Regions from separate parts of the Delftia sp. PE138 genome, predicted to be linked through region 2. Evidence: riboswitches for the same ligand, from Rfam matches in the RefSeq annotation. Region 2 holds a riboswitch; the other holds the start of a gene.
What was found. Region 2 has a riboswitch for cobalamin ahead of HFGMBDPB_RS16780 (TonB-dependent receptor). Riboswitches for the same ligand answer to the same signal wherever they lie in the genome.
Positions count from the first base shown of each region.

Region 1: it holds a riboswitch for cobalamin, as region 2 does, so the genes downstream of both, HFGMBDPB_RS01115 (TonB-dependent receptor) here and HFGMBDPB_RS16780 (TonB-dependent receptor) in region 2, are expected to answer to the same signal.

Region 1 covers NZ_JABEPN010000001.1:243,164-246,563, forward strand. The annotation lists gene HFGMBDPB_RS01105 (YbaK/prolyl-tRNA synthetase associated domain-containing protein) at 39-530, shown strand; gene HFGMBDPB_RS01110 (CHAD domain-containing protein) at 588-1,478, shown strand; cobalamin riboswitch at 1,533-1,816, shown strand; gene HFGMBDPB_RS01115 (TonB-dependent receptor) at 1,946-3,400, shown strand, end outside.
Region 2 covers NZ_JABEPN010000004.1:393,107-396,506, reverse strand. The annotation lists gene alkB (DNA oxidative demethylase AlkB) at 1-634, shown strand, start outside; gene HFGMBDPB_RS16785 (2OG-Fe(II) oxygenase) at 649-1,323, shown strand; cobalamin riboswitch at 1,336-1,654, shown strand; gene HFGMBDPB_RS16780 (TonB-dependent receptor) at 1,776-3,400, shown strand, end outside.

The sequences.
Region 1 (3,400 bases), on a different contig from region 2:
GCGACCTGCCTTCTTGTCCGTTTCTTGTGCTCCCTGCCATGTTCGACACCCTTGTTCACCTGCTGCAATCCCAGGACGCGCGCTTTCGCGTGATCGAGCACCCTGCCGAGGGCCGCTCCGACCTCGTCGCCGAAATCCGGGGCACCGCCCCCGGCCAGGGCGCCAAGGCCATGCTCTGCAAGAGCCGCGATGCGTCCGGTGCGGGCGATCCCCAGCTGTTCCTGGCCGTGCTGCCCGGCGACCGCAAGCTGGACTTCAAGCGCCTGGCCCAGGCCGTGGGCGTGCGCAAGGCCACGCTGGCCTCGCCAGAGGAGGCCCAGGCCGCCACCGGCTGCGTGATGGGATCGGTGCCGCCGTTCTCCTTCAACCCGCAGGTGCGCCTGGTGGTGGACCCGGCACTGGTGGAGCGCTTTGCCGAGATCGCCTTCAATGCGGGCCGGCTGGACCGCTCCATCGTGCTGGACTCGGCCGACTATGTGCGCATTGCCCGGCCCGCGCTGCACAGCCTGAGCGGGGATGGCGCCGATTGACCCGGGGGCCGGGCGGTGCCCACAATCGCAGCAACGCCCGCACATCCTCTCCTGACCATGACCACCCCTGCCAGGCAGTTCCCCGACCGGCCCGATGCGGCCGGCTTTGTGCGTGCGACGCTGGCTGCCGCACTGGCCCAGGTGCAGTCGCATATGGATGCCGTGGATGCCGTGGACGCCGGCAGCGGCGAGGCCGAACGCATCCACCAGCTGCGCGTGGCCCTGCGGCGCCTGCGCACCCTGCTGCGCGAATGCGCAGGGCTGGCGCCCGGCATGCGCGCCGAATGGGATGCCCCGCTGGCCCTGGCCTTTGCGCGCCTGGGCACGCTGCGCGATGCCGGCACCCTGGCCGACGTGGTGCGGCCGCTGCTGCAGGACGCCGATGCGCCCTTGTGCGAATGGACCGTGCCGGATGCCGGGCAGGCCGACGCGGACGCGGCCGCTGCGGTGCGCGAGCCGCAGTTCCTGCAAACGCTGGCCGAGATCCATGCGCTGGCGCAGGCGCCTGCAGGCAAGCGGCAGCCCGGCCTGGTCAGCCTGTCCGCCGCAGGCACGCGCAAGTACCTGGCACGGCGGCTGGCGCGCCTGCACCGCCAGGTGCTGCGCGACGGCCGGCACTTCGACCGCCTGCCGCTGGCGCAGCAGCACCGCGTGCGCAAGCGGCTCAAGCGCCTGCGCTACCTGGCGGACTTCGCGCGGGAATTCGCGCCCGGAATGTGGCCCGGCAAAAAGGGCCGGCGCTTTGCCGAGGCGCTGGTGCCCGCCCAGGACGCGCTGGGCCTGCACAACGACATGGCCGTGGCGGCCGCGCTTTTTCGTGACGAGGCCGGCACGGATCCGCGCGCCTGGTTTGCCGCCGGCTACCTGCAGGCCCGCCTGGCCACCAGCGCGCGCAGCAGCCGCCGCGCGCTGCGTGCGCTGGCCCGCGTGCCGGGCTTCTGGGCCTAGACCGCATCAGCGATAATCCGCCGCTGGCGCACCGCCGCAGCCCCTGGGCCGTGGCGGTGCGCTGTTGCTGAAGGTGCCCCATGCCGCTTGCCGGCCAGGGGTTCAACGGGAAGCAGGTGCGCGATGCCATCGAGGTGGCCGCTCGCAATGCCTGCGCTGCCCCCGCAACGGTCAGCGGAATACAACTCCCCACGCTGGCGCGCCACCCACCGGTTGCGCGCCGCAAGCCACTGTGTCTGGACGGACATGGGAAGGCGGGGATGCCTGCTGCAGCGCGCCCACGATGCGCGCCGCAGCGTTCCGCAAGCCCGGATACCGGCCTTCTGCATTGCTTTCGGACGCCGCGGGAGTGCGCCTGTCCGGTCCGGCCCCAGCCTGCGCTGGCGTGGCCGGCTCCGGCGTGCGCGCCGTGCGGCGTGGTTCAGACGATAGGCCCCACGGGTGACTGGGGCAGTTGGATTCAACGCATGCGCTTCGCTTCTTTGGCCGCCGATTGTTCCGGCCCCTTTCCCCTTCCTCCCTTCCTGCGCCCGGCCACCGCTGCGGCCGTGCTGGCCTGCTGCGCCGCGGCGGCCGGCGCCGCACAGGAACCGGCGGCCGGCAAAGCCGGTGCATCCGCCGACGATGCGCTGGACGCCGTCTTCGTGACCGCCACGGCGCGGCCCGAGGCGCGCAGCCGCATCGCGGGCACCACGCAGACCATCGACCGCGAGGCCATAGAGCGCTCCAGCGCGCGCTCGGTCACCGACCTGCTGGCCGAGAACGCCGTGGGCTTTCTCAGCGAGTGGACGGCGGCCCAGACCTCGATGAACCTGCGCGGCGCCTCCACCGACGGCCAGGGGCGCGACTTCCGCAGCCAGGTGCTGGTGCTGGTCAACGGCCGGCGCGCGGGCACGGCCAACCTGTCCAAGCTCAGCCCCTCGGATGTGGAGCGCATCGAGATCGTGCGCGGCCCGTCCTCGGTGATCTACGGCAGCCAGGCCCTGGGCGGGGTGGTCAACATCATCATGAAGACGGGAGCGACGGCGCCTGGCACGCGCGCCCAGGTCCAGGCCGGCTCGTGGGACCTGTGGCGCACCGATGCGCAGACGGCCGGCGCCAATGACCGCTTCGACTGGTACTTCGGCGTGAGCGCAGGCGGGCGCGGCGACTACGAGTCGGGCGACGGCGGCACGCGCATGGAGAACACGGGCTGGAAGCGGCGCGGCGCCAGTGGCGCCCTGGGCTGGCAGCTGCACGAGCTGCACCGCGTGGAGCTGCAGCTGCGCACGGACGGCATCTACAACGCGGGCTTTCGCGGATCGGGCGCCAACATCTACAGCCGCGACAACCGCAGCAACCGCTCGCTGGACCTGACCTACGAGGGCGCACTGCCCGGCCAGCGCCTGAGCTGGACGACCCACCTCTACAGCCTGGTCGATACCGATGAGTTCAACTGGGCATCGCCCGTGATCCGCTCGGGCAACAGCGCCGTGCCCGGCACGGCGCGCGACTACAACCACCGCCAGCTGGACGCCACGGGCCTGCGCTTTCAGCCGCGCCTGCGTGTGAGCCAGACCAATGACCTGCTGATGGGCTTCGACTGGGAGCGCAGCAAGCTGCGCTCCGACCGCCTGCGCGTGGCCATGCCGGGCGGCCCGGCGGGCCAGGTCGCGCCCTACGACAACAACCAGAACGAGCAGGTGCACGCGCTGTACTTCGAGGACGCGCAGACCCTGTTCGACGACCGCTTGACCCTGCGTGCCGGCCTGCGCAAGACCTGGGGCACGACGCGCTTCGACGATACGCCCAACCTGGCCCTGGCCCAGGCCAGCACGCGCGACTACGACAACCACACATGGTCGGCCGGCGCCACCTGGAAGGCCACGGACCAGCTTACGCTGCGCGCTGCGGCCTCCACGGGTTTCCGCGCGCCCACGGCC
Region 2 (3,400 bases):
TTTTGCCGATGAACCTCCCATGGGCATCGAACCCATTGGTCCCCAGTCCGTGGTGCTGCGCGGCCATGCCCTGCCCCATGCGGCGCCACTGCTGGCTGCGGTGGACGGCGTCATGGCCCAGGCGCCGCTGCGCCATCTGGTCACGCCGGGCGGCTTCACCATGTCGGTGGCCATGACCAACTGCGGCACGCTGGGCTGGACCAGCGACAGGCGCGGCTACCGCTACAGCGCCATCGACCCGGTCAGCGGCCAGCCCTGGCCCGCCATGCCGGCCGTGTTTGCGCAGCTGGCGGGCGAAGCGGCCGCCGCTGCGGGCTTCGAGGGCTTCGCGCCCGACGCCTGCCTGATCAACCAGTACCTGCCCGGCAGCCGCCTGTCCCTGCACCAGGACCGCGACGAGCGTGACCTTGGCGCGCCCATCGTCTCGGTGTCACTGGGCATGCCGGCCACATTTCTGTTTGGAGGGCTTGCGCGCGCGGACAGGACGGCCAGGGTGTTGTTGCAGCATGGCGACGTGGTGGTCTGGGGCGGCGTGGATCGGCTGCGCCACCACGGCGTGTTGCCACTCAAGGACCAGCCTCACCCGCTGCTGGGCGGGCGGCGCATCAATCTCACTTTTCGCAAGGCGGGTTGAATGGAGGGGGCGACATGGATGGGCTGAACAGCAGTGATCGCTTCGCCGGCCTGGACTGGGGCCGCATTGCCACCCAGCTCGATGCAGAGGGCCATTGCCTGCTGCCACGGCTGCTGAATGCGGATGAAAGCCGCGCCCTGGCTAGCGAGGCGGCCATGCGCAATGGCCTGCCGCCCTCCCTCTACACATGGCGCCCGGTGCTGTACCGGCACCTGCTTGCCATTGCCAATCGCTGGCGTGCCCAAATGGACATGCAGCCTGCCCTGCCCGCCTCGTTCGAGGCCTTCGGGCAGCTGGGCCGCCAGCGCGGCCAGATGCATCCGCAGTCGCACCTGCTGCATGTGGCGCAGGCGGGCCATGCGCCGCTGCGCTCATACAGCGAAGGTGCGGCGGTGTTCCCGCTGCAGCTGGTGCTGCTGCTGTCCCGGCCGGGCCAGGATTTCGAGGGCGGCGAATTCGTGATGACCGAGCAGCGCCCGCGCATGCAATCGCGCCCCATGGTGCTGCCGCTGGGCCTGGGGGATGCGGCCATCATCGCCACGGGGCCGCGCCCGGTGCGCGGTGCGGCAGGCTTTTACCGCGTGCATCTGCGGCATGCCATCAGCCGCGTTCACCGTGGCGAGTGGCTGGGTGTGGAGCTGCTGCTGCACGACGCGCCGCAGGCTACCGACGCGGGCCGCTGGCTATAATGCCGCGCCTGCAAAGGCATCCGTGCATCAGGTGTCCACATGCCAGCCATGGGGATGAAACGGGAACAAGGTGACTGCCAGCAAATGCTTTTTGCGCTGCCGGCACAGGCCTTGGCTGCCCCCGCAACGGTAAACAAGTCAAGGCGTTCCATGCCTGTACCGCCAGACTCCGCAACCCTGCGGAGGGGCGATGACAGGCTGTCACTGGTTCATGGCGTGGTCTGCAACATGCAGCTTTTCGCGGGTGGATTGGGAAGACGGGGCGCTGGGCGCAAGGCATGTCCTTGCGCCGCTTGTGAGCCCGGAGACCGGCCTGCTGCGTTTCGCGCCCGCTGAGCGGGCGCTTTCTTGACTGTCTGCGGGGTGCGGATGGCAATGTCCTGCACCCTATCCTTGCACGCTGGCTGGAGAGGCGGCAGTGCCTTGCTTTCGCATCAGGCGGTCGAAGACCGATGTTCGAAATGCATTCCTCCCTTTCCTGCGTTCCCAGCACCCGTGCTGCCGATTCCCTTTGCCTTCGGCTGAGCCCGCTGGCCCTGGCCTGCGCCTTCCTGTCCGTTCCTGTGCAGGCACAGACTGTCCTGCCCGAAGTGCAGGTCACCGGCCAGGCCGAACGCATCGGCCAGCAACTGGCCCAGCCTGCGCGCTCGGCCAGCCATACCGGCGTCTCCAACCAGGAAGTGCCTGCCAGCGTGGATGGTGTTTCTGCCGAGCAGATGCAGGAGCGCGGCGACTACGCCCTGGTGGACGCCGTCACGCGCACCGTGGGCCTGACCTCCAGCAGCACGCCGGGCAACGGCGGCCTGTCCTTCAGCAGCCGTGGCTTTGCGGGCGTGAACTCCGTGGGCGTGGCCGAAGACGGCATGGTGCTGGGCGTGGCCGCCGGCACCACGGCCTATCCCGGGGACAGCTGGGGCTACGAGCGCATCGACGTGCTGCGCGGCCCGGCCTCGCTGATGTATGGCAGCGGCACCATGGGCGCCACGGTCAACGCCATCCGCAAGCAGCCCAGCCGCACCAGCTCGGCCGAGGTGCTGCTGGGCGCGGGCACGGACGACACGCTGCGCCTGGGCCTGGGCGTGACCGGCGCCCTGGGCGCCTATGCCAGCTACCGCATCGACAGCTACACCGCGCGCAGCGCGGGCGAGCGCGACCTGGACCAGTCGCGCAACGGCAAGTTCATGAGCACGCTGCGCTTGGAGCCCACGAGCGACCTGCAGATCGACCTGATTGCCGACCGCAGCGTGCAAAAGCCCAGCCGCTACTGGGGCACGCCGGGCCTGGACGGCAAGGTGGTGGAGTCCCTGCGCGACCGCAACTACAACGCCGAAGACAGCGTGCTGCGCTATGCCGACGAGCGCCTGCGCGCCAAGGTGCAATGGAAGGCCAATGACTGGTTGACGGTGCGCAACGAGCTGTACCACGTGCAGTCGGACCGCCACTGGCGCAACATCGAGGCCTACGCGCTCAACCCCGCCACTTGGACCGTGGGCCGCTCCGACTACCTCGAAATCCTGCACGACCTGGAGCAGACCGGCAATCGCCTGGGCCTGAACGTGGACCGGGGATCGCACAAGATCGCCATGGGATGGGAGGCCGCACGCATCAACCTGCGGCTGTCCAACAACTCGCCCTATGGCGGCTCGTCCACGGTCTCGGCCTGGGACCCCGTGCATGGCAGCTGGGCCAGCCCCGATGTCACCAAGGCCAAGACCGAAACCGGCGTGACCCAGCATGCGCTGTACCTGGAAGATGCCTGGCGCATCAGCAACCGCTGGCTGGCCATGGCCGGCCTGCGCCGCGATGTCTACGACTTTGCCAGCCACTCGCTGGTGGGCGGCACGGATTTCAACAAGACGCTGGCCGCCACCTCCTGGCGCCTGGGCCTGACCTATGAGCTGGCCCGCGACACCCATGTCTATGGGCAGATCAGCTCGGGCCATGATCCCGTCAACAGCTTGGTCTCGCTGAACCTGGCCAACACGGCTTACAAGCTGAGCAAGGGCCACCAGGCCGAGATCGGCATCAAGCAGCAGGTGGCAGGCGGGCGCGGCGAATGGACGCTGGCCGTGTTCGA